3 regions of the Pseudomonas sp. AC172 genome follow, and region 3 is predicted to be linked to each of the others. Evidence: predicted binding sites of a transcription regulator. Region 3 holds the regulator's gene; each other region holds the start of a gene.
The links. The regulator sigma-54, encoded in region 3, starts transcription at its own class of promoters, with help from an activator protein. The targets are predictions, from matches to a motif close to ANTGGCATNNANNTTGCTNT.

Region 1 (5,435 bases), 2.8 Mb from region 3:
GACTGTTCAAGTGATGCATCCCTGGTGACTACTGATGGCTTCCAAGCCACCGGACCTTAGGCCCGGCTTGCAAACAGGCGGAGTGAATGAAAGTTTGACGCGCACGCCACCGCTTCCCGAGAGTGCAAGTTCCACACCACAGCGACCGACAAACGGTAAAAACCTGAACATACGTCCCAAATAACACGCATAAAAAAACCGACGCATTGGCGCGTCGGTTTTCAGTGCAGCTCTCAGATCACATCAAGTCATCTGAATGATGGTCTGCATGATGGTGCTCTGAGTGGAGATGGTCTTGGCGTTCGCCTGATAGTTGCTCTGGCCTTTGATCAGGTCCACCAGCTCGTTGGTCAGGTTAACGTTCGACTCTTCCAGCGAGTTGGAAGCAATCGAACCCAAAGTACCGGTTTCCGGAGCGTCGTAGCCCGGGATACCCGAAGCGAACGTCTCTTTCCAGCTAGTGCCACCGATAGCCTGCAGGCCTTGTTCGTTGGTGAAGCTGGCCAGCGCAACCTGGCCGATGGCCTTGCTCTGGTTGTTGCTGAAGTTGGCAAACAAAGTACCGGTGCCGTCGATGGTCAGGTTGGTGATCTGGCCAGTGGCGTAACCGTCCTGAGTCGGGATCGAACGCGCGGTATCAGCGTTGTACTGAGTGGTCTTGGCCATGGAGATGGTCACGCCAGCCGGGTTGGCGGCTGCGCCGTTAGGTACAAAGTTACCGTTGACCACGTTGCCCGGCTTCCAATTGGCCAGCTTCAAGTCGCTGCTGATGATCGGATTGGCCGGATCCGCCGGGTTAGGTGTGCTGACCTGGGTCAGATTGCCCGAACTGTCAAACGTCAGTGTCGAAGCAGTTGGAGGCGTCGTGAGCGGATTGCTACCGGTTGCATCCGGATTACGCCCGTCCACCAGGGTGTAAACCTTCCAGGTGTTTTCGCCGGTCTTCACCATATACTGGTCCATAACATGCGAGTTGCCCTGCGTGTCATAGATCGGAGTGCTGAAGCTCTTCGTGTACGTCTCAAGCTTGCTCGGATCGAACTTGCCGGCCGCCACTGCGTCGTTGATCACCGGCGCAGTCGAGTTCAAGTTGATGCTCGAAGTCACCAGGGAAGTCGATTTCGGCGCCAGGTTCGAAGTGTCGATTTTCAGGTCGGTCAATACGCCGTTGATGATCTTGCCGTTGGCGTCCACACCGTAACCCTGCAGGCGCGAGGTGTAGTCGGTGTTGGTGATGTAACCGGCGTTGTCGACCTTGAACGTACCGGCACGGGTGTAGGACACCGAGCCGTTGTTGCTCATGGTGAAGAAGCCCGAACCGTTGATGCCCATGTCCAGCACGTTACCGGTGTTGTTGATGTCACCCTGGGTGAACTGCTGGGAAACGTTGGCCAGGCGCACGCCGTTACCGATCACTTTGCTGCCGCTACCCAGGCGAGTGGCCGAGTAGACGTCTTCGAATTCTGCACGGGACGACTTGAAACCGGCGGTCGCGACGTTGGCGATGTTGTTGCCGGTCACGTCCAGTTGCTTGTTGGCTGCATAGAGACCGCTAAGGCCGATATTGAAAGACATATTCCACTCCTTTGTGCCGGTTAGTCGGCTCTATATACCAATGGTTTGTACTTTGGACAGGGCAACAGTGCCCTTGCCGGACAGGTTGAGCATCAGCTCGCCGCCGGTCTGGCTGATCGTCACGCTGGTGACGGTGGCCGGCAGGTAGGTCGCCATATCGGTCGAGGTGCCATTGATCGATGCGTTGGCCTTGACGGTATAGGTACCGGTCTTGACCACATTGCCGTCCTTGTCCTTGCCGTCCCAGGTGAAGCTCGCGGCGCCTGCGGCGCGACTGCCCAGATCGATGGTGCGAACGACCGTGCCGCTGCTGTCGGTGATGCTGACGGTGCCGCCGGCAATCGACGACGGAACGGTGACCGAACCGGTCATGCCTTTGCTCGGATCGTCGAGCTGAACCGAGTTGGTCTGCACGATGACGTTGCGGCCAACCAGCGACGATGCCTGCAAGGCTTGCGACGAGTTGTAGTTGCCAGCAAGGCCACTCACGGTGGAGTTCAGCGTAGTGATGCCTTCCAGGCTACTGAACTGCGCCAACTGGGCAACGAATGCGCTGTTGTCCTGCGGATCGAGCGGGTTCTGGTTTTTCAGCTGGGTGACCAGCAATTGCAGGAACGCGTCCTTGCCCAGGGCCTGGCCGCCGGTGGCGCTGTTGGTCGCCGAAGCAATGCCACCTGTGGTCGAACCAGTCTTTTTCGACGAGTTCGCCAGGATGTCATTCATGCTCAAGCTGCTGGTGGTATCGGAAACACTCATGGCAGTCGCCCCTTATTACTGACCGAGGGTCAGTACCTTCTGCATCATGGTTTTGGCGGTGTTCATCATTTCGGCGTTGGTCTGGAAGGACCGGCTCGCGGAAATCATGTCAGCCATTTCTTCCACCACATTGACGTTCGGGTAGTAGACGTAGCCTTTAGCGTCGGCCGCCGGATGGTTCGGCTCGTAGCGCGCTTCAAGGTTGCTCTGGTCTTCGACCACTCCGAGCACCTGTACGCCTTGACCGGCTGCGTCCTGGCTCTGGAACAGCGAATTGCTGCCACTGTTCTGGCCGCCCTGGAACATGGTGGCGAATACCGGGTGACGGGCGCGATAGGTCTGGTCGATGCTCGACGAGACGGTTTCGGCGTTGGCGATGTTCGAAGCCACGGTGTTCAGGCGCGTGGTCTGTGCGCTCATGCCGCTGCCGGCAATGTTGAAAACGCTGGACAGGGACATGGATTACTCTCCGCGCAGGGCTGACACCAGCCCTTTGAATTTGCTGTTGAGCAGGGTGAAGCTGGCCTGGAAGCCGACAGCGTTTTCCGCGTAGTTCGACTGTTCCAGTTGGGCATCCACGGTGTTCTGGTCGATCGAAGGTTGCATCGGCGTGCGATACATCAGCGATTCGTCGCCGTTGCCCAGGCCTTCAGCTTCGATGTGACGGCTGTTGGTCATGTTCAGGGCGATGGTGCCGTTCGCATTTTTCTGGGTCTGTGCTTCAAGCACTTTGGAGAAGTCCAGATCCCGAGCCTTGTAGTTCGGGGTGTCGGCGTTGGCGATGTTGTTGGCCAGCACTTCGGCACGCTGGGCGCGGAAGCCCAATGCCTTTTCGTGAATGCCGAGCGCTTTATCGAAGCTGATGCTCATGTCGGGAACCTTCAGGTGACCGGTTTTTCGTAACTGAGCTATAGCAAGCCGCGTGCCAATGCGAAAAAACCCCGTAAACCGGGGCTTTGCGAGAGGCCGGCAAAGCGGCAATGCCAGAAAAGCGGCAACCGGTTTCCGCCGAATGCCGCTTTTCTGCCGCTTGCCGTTCCCTCTCTATCACCGCCGGACAACTGTGGGAGCGAGCTTGCTCGCGAAGGCGGAGTGTCAGCCAATGCAAATGCAGAATGTGACGGCCTCTTCGCGAGCAAGCTCGCTCCCACAGGGATTTTTGGTGTTAAGGAGAATTTCCGCAGGCACAAAAAAAACGGCAGGCCTTTGCGGGCCTGCCGTTTTTTGTATTGCCGATGCAATCATTTCGCCTGGTAAATGATCCCCGGGCTGCACTGCACCATCTGGTAATGGTCTGGCAAACCGTTCAGCGCTTCGGAAGCGCCAAGGAACAGATAACCGCCCGGCTTCAACGTGCTGTGAATGCGCAACAGGATGTCTTTCTTCACTTCGGCAGAGAAGTAGATCAACACGTTACGGCAGAACACGATGTCGAACTTGCCCAGCGCGGCATAGCTGTCGAGCAGATTGAACGAGCGGAACTCCACGCGGTTCTTGATCGGCGCCTTGATCACCCAACGCCCCGGCCCTTTTGGGTCGAAGTAACGCTGCAGACGTTCCGGCGACAAACCGCGACCGATCGCCAGGCTGTCGTATTCGCCCGTCTTGCAGTTGGTCAGCATAAGGCCGGACAAATCAGTGGCAACGATCTGCACACCCATCTTCAACTGGCCAAGGTTGGTGCGTTCGAACTCGTCGATCGACATCGACAGCGAGTACGGCTCCTGGCCCGACGAGCAGGCGGCCGACCAGATCCGCAGACGCTGGTTGGGGCTGGCCTTGATCGCTTCAGGCAGCACCTTGTTCTTCAAGACTTCAAACGGATAGGTATCCCGAAACCACAGGGTTTCGTTGGTCGTCATGGCATCGACCACCTGCTCGCGCAAACCGCTGCGCGGCTGGGTCTGGATGCGCTGAACCAGCTCACCCAGGGATTTGATGCCTTGCTGCTCCATCAGTTTGTTGAGACGGCTCGAGACCAGGTACTGCTTGTTTTCACCGAGCAAAATGCCACAGGCTTTTTCCAGGAAGACCCGGAACTGTTCGAAATCCAAATTACCCGTAGACAATGATGCCGCCTCTTAAATCGTGTTGACCGCCAGGGACAAAACGCCCCTAGCTGATATCTGCTGCTTTGATCCGGTCGACTACCCGGGATGCCAGGTCATCAGGGCGGAATTTGGCCAGAAAGTCATCAGCACCGACTTTCTTGACCATCGCCTGATTGAATACCCCGGACAACGAAGTATGCAGGATGATATGAAGCTTTTGCATGCGCGGGTCAGCGCGAATCTCGGCCGTCAAAGTGTATCCGTCCATCTCCGGCATCTCGATGTCGGAGATCATCATCAGAAACTCTTCTTCCGGCTTCTTGCCCTCGTCGACCAACTTGCGCAGGTAATCCAGCGCTTGCTTGCCGTCGTTCAGCGCGACCACTTCGACGCCGATCGTCTGCAGGCAACGCGTGACCTGCTTGCGCGCCACCGATGAGTCATCGACCGTCAAGACACGCAACGACAATGCCTTGGTCTGCGTCTCGACATCGACCACGCCCACCGAAATCGCTTCCGGTGTCGGCGCAACTTCCGCCAGCACTTTCTCGACGTCGATGATTTCGACTAACTGATTGTCCACCCGAGTCACAGCGGTCAGGTAATGATCGCGACCCGTGCCCTTGGGCGGTGGATGAATCTCTTCCCAGTTCATGTTGACGATGCGCTCCACCGAGCGGACCAGGAAACCCTGGGTCTTGGTGTTGTACTCCGTGATGATCACAAACGGGTTGTTCTTGTCTTTCAACGCTCCGGAACCGGTGGCCATTGCCAGATCAAGGATCGGAATGGTCGCCCCCCGGATATTTGCCACCCCGCACACGACAGGACTGGACTTGGGCATCAACGTCAGCGACGGGCATTGCAACACTTCCCGCACCTTGAACACGTTGATTCCATAGAGCTGCTGACCGTCAAGACGGAACAACAACAGCTCCAGGCGATTCTGCCCTACCAGTTGCGTGCGCTGGTTCACCGAATCCATTACACCAGCCATGCCCAGACTCCTACACCAACGCCAAGTGTTGTTGCGACGCACATTCATTGCTAAAC
Region 2 (5,435 bases), 5.8 Mb from region 3:
AAAAAAGGTCTGGAAGGGGATCAGTGCCGGAACGCGGGCAACCTGCCAACCGGTGGTCTCGCCGAGCACCTTGTTGATCTCGCCGAGTTGCGGAATGCGGTCGTGGGGCAGACCGAGTTTTTCGATACCGTCCAGGTACTCCTGGCAGGCACGCCCTTCAATCACTTTCAACTGGCGAGTGATCAGCGTGTTCCACACCGCGTGTTCTTCGGCGGGGTAGTCGATAAAACCTTGCGCATCGGGCTCGCGGGCCACGTATTGCGTCTGCTTCATACTGCTCTCCTGCTAGGGGAATTCGTTCTTGTTATGTCCAGCGATGGATTCAGAATTACCTGAGAGCGGGGTGATGTGCAGTGGGTTGAATTGCTTGTGCGTAGGAAATTTCTCTTCAAATCGTAAAATAATCGTTACGGTTTGAGGGATATCTCGCGTTTGCGGTGATTCACGGGTTTGAAAAGGCCGATGGCTGTCACATAATCTTGACAACTATCTGCGTGCCTCGGCAGAAAAATGGCTCCGGACGCACCGCAATACCCTGTGGGAGCGAGCTTGCTTGCGAAAGCGGTAGGACTGACACATCAATGCTGGATGTGCTGACGCCTTCGCGAGCAAGCTCGCTCCCACAAGGTCGGTATTCAACTCCCAATCTTGTCGGGCCTTATATATGCGCATCAAAGTCCACTGCCAGAATCGCATCGGCATCCTGCGCGACATCCTCAACCTGCTGGTCGCCTACGGGATCAACGTCGCGCGCGGTGAGGTCGGTGGCGAGCACGGCAACGCGATCTATCTGCACTGCCCGAACCTGATCAACATTCAGTTCCAGGCGTTGCGGCCGAAATTCGAGGCGATTGCCGGGGTGTTCGGCGTCAAGCGGGTAGGGCTGATGCCCAGCGAGCGACGGCACATGGAGCTGAACGCGTTGCTTGGCGCGCTGGAGTTTCCGGTGCTGTCGATCGACATGGGCGGCTCGATCGTCGCTGCCAACCGCGCGGCGGCGCAGTTGCTCGGGGTGCGCGTCGATGAAGTGCCAGGCATTCCGCTGTCGCGTTACGCCGAGGATTTCGACTTGCCGGAGCTGGTGCGCGCCAACAAATCGCGAATCAACGGCATGCGGGTCAAGGTCAAGGGCGACGTCTTTCTGGCTGACATCGCGCCGCTGCAATCAGAGCACGATGACAGCGAGGCCATGGCCGGCGCGGTGTTGACTTTGCATCGCGCCGACAGAGTGGGCGAGCGCATCTACAACGTGCGCAAGCAGGAGCTGCGTGGCTTTGACAGCATCTTCCAGAGTTCGAAAGTCATGGCCGCCGTCGTGCGTGAAGCGCGGCGTATGGCCCCGCTGGATGCGCCGCTATTGATTGAAGGCGAAACCGGCACCGGCAAGGAATTGCTCGCACGCGCCTGTCACCTCGCCAGCCCGCGCGGGCAGTCGCCGTTGATGGCGCTCAACTGCGCAGGCTTGCCGGAGTCGATGGCCGAGACCGAGTTGTTCGGCTATGGCCCCGGCGCCTTCGAAGGTGCGCGGGCAGAAGGCAAGCTCGGGCTGCTGGAGCTGACGGCGGGCGGCACATTGTTTCTCGACGGCGTTGGTGAAATGAGCCCGCGTCTTCAAGTGAAATTACTGCGTTTTTTGCAGGATGGTTGCTTCCGCCGGGTCGGCAGCGATGAAGAGGTGTATCTGGATGTGCGGGTGATCTGCGCCACTCAGGTGGACTTGTCCGAACTGTGCGCACGCGGCGAGTTTCGCCAGGATCTGTATCACCGCTTGAACGTGCTCTCCCTGCACATCCCGCCGCTACGCGAATGCCTCGACGGATTGACGCCGCTGGTCGAGCACTTTCTCGATCAGGCCAGTCGGCAGATCGGTTGCTCGCTGCCGAAACTGGCACCGGCGGCGATGGAGCGGCTCAGTCATTACCATTGGCCGGGCAACGTGCGACAACTGGAGAACGTGCTGTTCCAGGCGGTTTCGCTGTGCGATGGCGGCACGGTGAAGGCGGAGCATATTCGTCTGCCGGATTACGGCGTGCGTCAGCCGCTTGGCGATTTCTCGCTGGAGGGCGGATTGGACGAGATCGTCGGACGCTTTGAGAAAGCGGTGCTGGAGCGGTTGTATTCCGAGCATCCGAGCAGTCGGCAGTTGGGTAAGCGGCTGGGGGTTTCACACACCACCATTGCCAACAAGCTGCGTGAATATGAAGTCGGCAAAACCGAGTCATAGCCCAAACATGTGTTGGTAATGATGGCCTCTTCGCGAGCAGGCTCGCTCCCACATTTGAAATGCATACCCCTGTGGGAGCGAGCCTGCTCGCGAAAGCGGTAGTCTAGGCAGCCTCAGTGTCAGCCTTTGCCACATACCGGCATAACACCGCCGGTTTTTCGACTTCGATACATTTCAAATTTCTCCTCGTTACTCCCCAAGTCCTTTGTTTGCCGGGTCTTCGGCCGCCAGAAAAAAGTTGGTCTGCAAATTGCTTATGGCTCAGCAGTACAGCGGTGGGCGGCAAACGTCCGGCATGCAGAGGAAAGAGTGTGGACAAGTACCTTTATGTGGCAATGACCGGCGCCAGCCAGAACGCACTGGCGCAGAAGGCTCATGCCAACAACCTGGCGAACATCTCCACCAACGGTTTTCAGCGCGACCTGGAGCAGGCGCGTTCGATGCCGGTGTTCGGTGACAGCTTTCCGGCGCGTGCGTTTGCCATGAGCGAACGGCCCGCCACCGACTTCACCCCGGGTTCGCTGGTGCAGACCGGTCGTGACCTCGACGTCGCCGTGACCGGCAACGGTTTCATTGCCGTGCAGAACCCGAACGGCGGCGAAAGCTACGTGCGTACCGGCAGCCTCAACGTCGACGCCCTCGGCGTTTTGCGTGCCGGCAACGGCATGCCGGTGATCGGCAATGGCGGCCCGATCGCCGTGCCGCCCGAGCAGCAGATCGAAGTCGGTGAAGACGGCACCATCAGTATTCGTGCGATGGGCGAAGGCCCGCGCGTCATGGCGGAAGTCGACCGGATCAAACTGGTCAACCCGGACATCAAGAACATGAACAAGGGCCTCGACGGCTCGATCTACACCAAGGACGGCCAGCCTGCGCCGGCCGATGCCAACGTCAAACTGGTGTCGGGCTTCCTGGAGTCGAGCAACGTCAACGCCGTTGAAGAGATGACCTCGGTGCTGGCCTTGGCCAAGCAGTTCGAGTTGCACGTCAAAATGATGAACACCGCCAAAGACGACGACCAGGCCATGGCTCGGGTCTTGCAGATCAGCTAATTATCAGAACGTCGCGCCGAAAAACAGGCGCACGAGGAGAATCGAATGCTTCCGGCTCTATGGGTTGCCAAAACCGGTCTGTCCGCCCAGGACACCAACCTGACCACCATTTCCAACAACCTGGCGAACGTGTCGACCACGGGTTTCAAACGTGATCGCGCCGAGTTCCAGGACCTGCTCTATCAGATCAAGCGTCAGCCAGGTGCTCAGTCGACTCAAGACAGCGAACTGCCGTCGGGTCTGCAACTGGGTACCGGTGTGCGCATCGTCGGCACCCAGAAAAATTTCACCGCCGGTAGCCTGCAAACCACCGAGCAGCCGCTGGACATGGCCATCGACGGTCGCGGTTTCTTCCAGATTCTGCAACCGGACGGCACCACGTCGTACACCCGTGACGGTACCTTCCACCTCGATTCCAATGGCCAGATCGTTAACGCCAGCGGGTTCGCTCTGGAACCGGCCATCGTCATTCCGAACGATGCCCAGACCTTCACCGTCGGCCGTGACGGCACGGTGTCCATCACTGTCGCTGGCAACGCCGCGTCGCAGGTGATCGGCAACCTGCAAACCGCTGACTTCATCAACCCGGCCGGTCTGCAAGCCGTGGGCAACAACCTGTTCCTGGAAACCGCCGCTTCCGGCGCGCCGCAAGTCGGCACCCCGGGTCTGGCCGGTTTCGGTACCACCCTGCAGAACACCCTGGAAACCTCCAACGTCAGCACTGTTGAAGAGATGGTCAACATGATCACCACTCAGCGCGCTTACGAGATGAACTCCAAGGTGATCTCCACCGCTGACCAGATGCTCTCGTTCGTAACGCAGAATCTGTAATCAAGTCTATGAGGCGGCCATGAGGTCGCCTGCAACACCGTGAGGTAGGGTCATGAATCGCTTTGTATCTGTTCTGGCATTGAGTGGGGTCGTCTCGCTCGCGGGCTGCGTCGCTCCGACGCCCAAGCCCAATGACCCTTACTACGCCCCGGTGTTGCCGCGCACGCCGTTGCCGGCTGCCGCCAATAATGGCTCGATCTATCAGGCCGGCTTCGAGCAGAACCTGTACAGCGACCGCAAGGCTTTCCGGGTCGGTGACATCATCACCATCACCCTGAACGAGCGCACGCAGGCGAGCAAGAACGCCAACTCGCAGATGGACAAGAACAGCGATAACAAAGTCGGTCTGACCTCGTTGTTCGGCTCCAGTCTGACCACCAACAACCCGATCGGTGGCAACGACCTGAGTCTGAACGCCGGCTACAGCGCCGACCGTTCGACCAAGGGCGACGCCAAGTCCGGGCAGAGCAACAGCCTGACCGGTTCGATCACCGTGACCGTTGCCGACGTGCTGCCCAACGGCATCATCGCCGTGCGTGGCGAGAAGTGGCTGACGCTGAACACCGGCGACGAACTGGTGCGCATCGCCGGCCTGGTACGCGCCGATGACATCGCCACGGATAACACTGTGTCGTCGACTCGGGTCGCCGATGCGCGCATCACCTACTCGGGTACCGGCGCGTTTGCCGATACGAGTCAGCCAGGCTGGTTCGACCGTTTCTTCCTCAGCCCGCTGTTCCCTTTCTAGGTGGCGACTTTGAATTTCAAGAGCCTCATGCTGGCTGCGGCGCTGATGTCCGCAGCCTTTGCTGCCCACGCCGAGCGGCTGAAAGATATCGCCAGCATTTCCGGCGTGCGTTCCAACCAGTTGATCGGTTACGGCCTGGTGGTCGGGCTTAACGGCACCGGCGACCAGACGACGCAAACCCCGTTCACCCTGCAGACCTTCAACAACATGCTCTCGCAGTTCGGCATCAAGGTGCCGCCGGGATCGGGCAACGTGCAGTTGAAGAACGTCGCGGCAGTGTCGATCAGCGCCGATTTGCCGGCGTTCGCCAAGCCGGGTCAGCAGGTCGACATTACTGTGTCCTCGATCGGTAACTCCAAGAGCCTGCGTGGCGGCACCTTGCTGCTGACTCCGCTCAAGGGTATCGACGGCAACGTCTACGCGGTCGCTCAGGGCAACCTGGTGGTTGGCGGTTTCGATGCCGAAGGTCGTGACGGTTCGAAGATCACCGTCAACGTTCCGTCGGCCGGTCGCATCCCTGGCGGTGCTTCGGTGGAGCGCTCGGTACCAAGCGGTTTCAACCAGGGCAACAGCTTGACGC
Region 3 (5,435 bases):
GCCAGCGAGCGATTGGCGTTGCTCAGCGGGTGGCGGCGGCGGGTTTCGGAGAAACGCTTGAGCAAGGTTTCTTCGTCGGCGTCCAGATACAGGACATCGCACTGGATGTGCTTGGCCCGGACATCTTCAAGCAACTCGGGAAAGCGCGTCAGATGACTCGGCAGGTTGCGCGCATCGATCGATACGGCCACCAGCGGTTGCGCCAGCTCAGTGTGAATCAGCGCGCGTTCGGCCAGTTCCGGCAGCAAGCCTGCGGGCAGGTTGTCGATGCAGTAATAGCCGTTGTCTTCAAGGACATCCAGAGCCGTACTTTTACCCGAGCCGGAACGGCCGCTGACGATGATCAAGCGCATGATTAGTGCCCGTTCTGCTCGTCCAGGACAACCTGATACAAGGCTTCGTTGCTCTTGGCGTTACGCAGTTTATCGCGCACATCCTTGCGGTCGAGCATGCTGGCGATCTGGCGCAGTAACTCCAGGTGTGCATCGGTGGCGGCTTCCGGGACCAGCAATACGAACAGCAGGTCAACCGGAGCGCCATCGATGGCGTCGAAATCGATTGGCGTATCAAGGTGCATCAAGGCGCTGATAGGCGACTGGCACCCCTTGAGACGGCAGTGAGGAATGGCGATGCCGTTGCCAAAACCGGTGGAACCGAGTTTTTCACGGGCAATCAACGCCTCGAAGACATCTTGCATCTCCAGATCCGGCACTTCGCGGGCGATCAGGTTGGCAATTTGTTCGAGGGCTTTCTTCTTACTGCCGCCCGGCACGTTCACAAGGGAACGGCCGGGGGTCAGGATATTTTCAAGTCGGATCATGGAATGGGGGGTTATCGACCGGTCGCGCCCTGGAGGAGGCTCTGGGTCTTTTCCTTATGCTTTTTGAGTTGGCGATCCAGCTTGTCGGTCAGTGAGTCGATCGCAGCATACATATCAGTATCTTCTGCGTTGGCGACCACTTCGCTGCCGGGAATATGCAAGGTGGCTTCGATTTTCTGCTTCAGCTTTTCGACGCACATCGTGACTTGCACGTTGGTGATCTTGTCGAAATGTCGCTCCAGTCGTTGGAGCTTTTCCTCGATATAGGAACGCAGAGGTTGGGTCACTTCCAGTTGGTGTCCACTGATGTTGACTTGCATACAGCTTCTCCTTCGTTGCCAGTGCATAAAGCGGCAGGCTGGATAGCCTGCCACTGGAACGCTGTAACGTGGCTTACATCAACCGCTTGCGTTCGCTCGAAGGCGCGATCCCGAGGGATTCGCGGTACTTGGCGACGGTGCGGCGAGCCACCTGAATGCCTTGTGCCTCCAGTAAACCAGCGATCTTGCTGTCACTCAACGGCTTTTTCTGATTTTCCGCGGCAACCAGTTTTTTGATGATCGCGCGGATCGCCGTGGACGAGCATTCGCCGCCTTCGGAAGTGCTGACGTGGCTGGAGAAAAAGTATTTCAGCTCATAAATACCGCGCGGGGTATGCATGAATTTCTGCGTGGTCACCCGTGAAATCGTCGATTCGTGCATGCCGACCGCTTCGGCGATGTCATGCAGGACCAACGGCTTCATCGCTTCGTCGCCGTACTCCAGAAAACCGCGCTGATGCTCGACGATCTGGGTGGCAACTTTCATCAGGGTTTCGTTGCGGCTCTGCAGGCTCTTGATGAACCAGCGAGCCTCCTGCAACTGATTGCGCATGAAAGTGTTGTCGGCGCTGGTGTCGGCGCGGCGAACGAAACCAGCGTACTGGGCGTTGACGCGCAGGCGTGGTACCGACTCCTGGTTCAACTCGACAAGCCAGCGTTCGTTGTCCTTGCGCACGATCACGTCAGGGACGACGTATTCGGCTTCAGTGGACTCGATCTGTGAGCCCGGACGGGGATTGAGGCTTTGCACCAGCTCGATGACCTGGCGCAGTTCGTCTTCCTTGAGCTTCATGCGCCGCATCAACTGGCTGTAGTCGCGGCTGCCGAGCAGATCGATGTAATCGCTGACCAAGCGTTTCGCTTCTGCCAGCCATGGAGTCTTGGCAGGCAACTGGCGCAATTGCAGCAGCAGGCACTCGCCGAGATTGCGCGCGCCGATGCCGGCCGGTTCAAACTGCTGGATGCGGTGCAGGACGGCTTCGATTTCGTCCAGCTCAATGTCCAGCTCCGGATCGAACGCCTCAAGGATCTCTTCGAGGGTTTCGTCCAGGTAGCCCTGATTGTTGATGCAATCGATCAAAGTGACGGCAATCAGGCGATCGGTGTCGGACATCGGTGCAAGGTTCAGTTGCCACAGCAGGTGGCTTTGCAGGCTCTCGCCGGCGGACGTGCGTGTGGTGAAGTCCCACTCGTCATCGTCGCTGCTGGGCAGGCTGCTGGCGCTGGTCTGGTAGACGTCTTCCCAGGCCGTGTCGACCGGAAGCTCGTTGGGGATGCGCTCGTTCCATTCGCCGTCCTCGAGGTTGTCCACCGTCGGTGCGGTTTCCTGATACGAGGGCTCCTGGATCTCGGTGTTGGGCTTCTGTTCGGCGTTGTCGGCCATGGGGTCGGAATTGTCGAAGTCCTCGCCTTCTTCCTGGCGTTCGAGCATCGGATTGGATTCCAGAGCCTCCTGGATTTCCTGTTGCAGATCCAGGGTCGACAATTGGAGCAGGCGGATGGCCTGTTGCAGCTGCGGTGTCATCGTCAGCTGCTGGCCCATTCTCAAGACTAGCGATGGTTTCATGGCAGGGGCTTAACACCTTATTCGCCGGCGCTATGCGCCATCCACTACAGGGCGCCGGAGCGCCAAACTTAAGCAAATTATATGCCTGAAACTGAAGTGTTTGCCTAGAGCGCTGTAACAATTAAAGCGTATTAAATCCTGCTTGAATCGATACAGCGCCCGGGCGGCGCACCGGGCACTGTTGCGCTTACAGGCGGAACTCGTGGCCCAGATACACTTCCTTGACCAGATCGTTGGCCAGGATGGTTTCTGCATCGCCCTCGGCAATCAACTGGCCATCGTTGACGATGTAAGCGGTTTCGCAGATATCCAGCGTCTCACGGACGTTGTGGTCGGTGATCAATACACCGATGCCTTTGGCCTTGAGGTGGTGGATGATCTGCTTGATGTCGCCGACCGAAATCGGGTCGACACCGGCAAACGGTTCGTCGAGCAGGATGAATTTCGGTGCCGTTGCCAGCGCGCGAGCGATTTCCACGCGGCGACGTTCACCACCGGACAGGCTCATACCGAGGTTGTCGCGGATGTGGCTGATGTGGAATTCCTGCAGCAGGCTTTCCAGCTCTTTGCGGCGTCCGGCCTTGTCGAGTTCCTGACGGGTCTCGAGGATGGCCATGATGTTGTCTGCCACCGACAGTTTGCGGAAGATCGACGCTTCTTGCGGCAGATAGCCGATGCCGGCTTTTGCACGGCCGTGCATTGGCTGGTGGCTGACGTCCAGGTCATCGATCAGTACGCGGCCCTGATCGGCCTGCACCAGGCCGACGATCATGTAGAAGCAGGTCGTCTTGCCGGCACCGTTCGGGCCGAGCAGGCCGACGATCTGGCCGCTGTCGATCGACAGGCTGACATCACGCACGACCTGGCGGCTTTTATAGGCCTTGGCCAGGTGCTGAGCTTTCAGAGTTGCCATTACTGGGTTTTCTCGTCGGTTTTCTTCTTCGGCTGGATCACCATGTCGATGCGCGGACGCGCCTCGGTGACCTTGCTGCCGGTAGCGCGACCGGCGCTGGCGAGTTTCTTCACGGTGTCATAGACGATTTTCTCGCCTTGAGTCGTGTTGTTGTCCTTGTCGACAACCTTGGCCTTGTCGATCAGCACAACGCGGTTTTGCGCGGCGTGGTACTGGATCGTCACGCCCCAGCCCTGTACAGGCTTGGTGTCGCCAGCGGTCTGCAGTTGTTCGAAGTAGGCAAGGTTGCCCACCGACGTAACGACGTCGATATCGCCGGCCGGAGTGCGGGTGATGGTCACCGTGTTGCCTTTAACGATCATCGAACCCTGGGTGATGATCACATCACCTTTATAGGTGGCGATGCCGTTTTTGTCGTCCAGTTGGGCGTCGTCGGCTTGAATGCGGATAGGTTGCTGCTGATCGTTCGGCAGAGCCCAGGCGCTCACGCTTCCCAGTGCTGCGCCCAGACTGAGCAAAATAGGGAGGGTTTTAACGAGCCTCATACTGTCCTCTTACGTTCGATAGCAGGTGTATCCTGCTTTCCTTCAGGTACGCTTTCATTCCAACGCCAGTCGATACACCGCCAGCGCCGTCGATTCTAACGGGTTGCTCGGTCTGCGCATATTCCTGCTGCGGGAACACGGTCATGCGCGTGGACGTGATCAGGATGTCACGCTTCTTTTCATCGGTGCGCGCAACGCGTACCGAATCGATCAGTTCGACTTCGGTGCCGCCTGAGTTCACTTCGCCGCGCTCACTGGTCACGTGCCACGGAAATTCCGTTCCGCGGTACATGTTCAGGTCGGGTTTGGTCACGAGCGTGACGTCGGTTGCCTTCACGTGCTCGGCCTTTTCGGAGGTCATTTCATACTGCACTTTGCCATCCGGCAGGTATTGCAGGGTATGCGTGTTGGTTGCATACCAGTCGATAGGTGTCTCGATCGACGTAACCGGCGGTTTGTCGAGAAAGCGTTCAGGGCTGATGTTCCAGTAGCCCACCGCGGCAAATATCGCCGCGATACAGCCAAACAGCAGGAAGTTGCGAAATTTTTTGCTGAACATGGTTTGGCTCACAGGTACGCGGCGTGGGCCGCATCGAGGCGGCCCTGGGCGCGCAGGATCAATTCGCAGAATTCGCGGGCGGCGCCTTCGCCACCACGGGCGCGGGTGACGCCATGGGCGTGTTCGCGGACGAAATCGGCAGCGTTGGCCACGGCCATTCCCAGGCCTACACGGCGGATCACCGGCAGGTCGGGCAGGTCGTCACCGAGATAGGCAACCTCTTCGTAGCTTAGGCCCAGTTGCTCAAGAAGACCGTCGAGAACAACCAATTTGTCTTCACGACCCTGAAACAGGTGGGGAATCCCCAGGTTTTTCGCTCGACGCTCGACCACTGGGGTCTTGCGGCCGCTGATGATAGCGGTCTGCACACCGGCGTTCATCAGCATTTTGATGCCTTGGCCGTCGAGGGTATTGAAAGTCTTGAATTCGCTGCCGTCTTCAAGGAAATACAGGCGCCCGTCGGTGAGGACGCCGTCGACGTCGAAAACCGCCAGCTTGATCGCTTTGCCGCGTTGCAGCAGATCGTTACTCATTACATGACTCCTGCGCGCAGCAGATCGGAGAGGTTGAAGGCGCCGACCGGGCGATCTTCATCGTCCACAACAACCAGTGCGTTGATTCGGTGATCTTCCATGATTTTCAGGGCTTCGGCGGCCAGCATCTCTGGCCGTGCAGTCTTGCCATGGGCCGTCATTACCTGGTCGATGGTGG

Region 1: the regulator sigma-54 is predicted to act here: its motif matches at 3,242-3,261, upstream of flgB (flagellar basal body rod protein FlgB).
Region 2: the regulator sigma-54 is predicted to act here: its motif matches at 2,462-2,481, upstream of ACZ0A4_RS02775 (flagellar basal body rod protein FlgF).

The regions. Positions count from the first base shown of each region.
Region 1 covers NZ_OZ409868.1:3,622,062-3,627,496, forward strand. The annotation lists gene flgE (flagellar hook protein FlgE) at 244-1,575, opposite strand; gene flgD (flagellar hook assembly protein FlgD) at 1,606-2,331, opposite strand; gene flgC (flagellar basal body rod protein FlgC) at 2,347-2,790, opposite strand; gene flgB (flagellar basal body rod protein FlgB) at 2,794-3,201, opposite strand; gene cheR (protein-glutamate O-methyltransferase CheR) at 3,573-4,400, opposite strand; gene ACZ0A4_RS16320 (chemotaxis protein CheV) at 4,447-5,379, opposite strand.
Region 2 covers NZ_OZ409868.1:586,750-592,184, forward strand. The annotation lists gene phhA (phenylalanine 4-monooxygenase) at 1-273, opposite strand, end outside; gene ACZ0A4_RS02770 (sigma-54-dependent transcriptional regulator) at 665-2,224, shown strand; gene ACZ0A4_RS02775 (flagellar basal body rod protein FlgF) at 2,536-3,276, shown strand; gene flgG (flagellar basal-body rod protein FlgG) at 3,322-4,107, shown strand; gene flgH (flagellar basal body L-ring protein FlgH) at 4,160-4,855, shown strand; gene ACZ0A4_RS02790 (flagellar basal body P-ring protein FlgI) at 4,883-5,435, shown strand, end outside.
Region 3 covers NZ_OZ409868.1:6,373,273-6,378,707, forward strand. The annotation lists gene rapZ (RNase adapter RapZ) at 1-353, opposite strand, end outside; gene ptsN (PTS IIA-like nitrogen regulatory protein PtsN) at 356-820, opposite strand; gene hpf (ribosome hibernation-promoting factor, HPF/YfiA family) at 832-1,140, opposite strand; gene ACZ0A4_RS28640 (RNA polymerase factor sigma-54) at 1,214-2,707, opposite strand; gene lptB (LPS export ABC transporter ATP-binding protein) at 2,895-3,620, opposite strand; gene lptA (lipopolysaccharide transport periplasmic protein LptA) at 3,620-4,165, opposite strand; gene lptC (LPS export ABC transporter periplasmic protein LptC) at 4,152-4,724, opposite strand; gene ACZ0A4_RS28660 (KdsC family phosphatase) at 4,733-5,257, opposite strand; gene ACZ0A4_RS28665 (KpsF/GutQ family sugar-phosphate isomerase) at 5,257-5,435, opposite strand, start outside.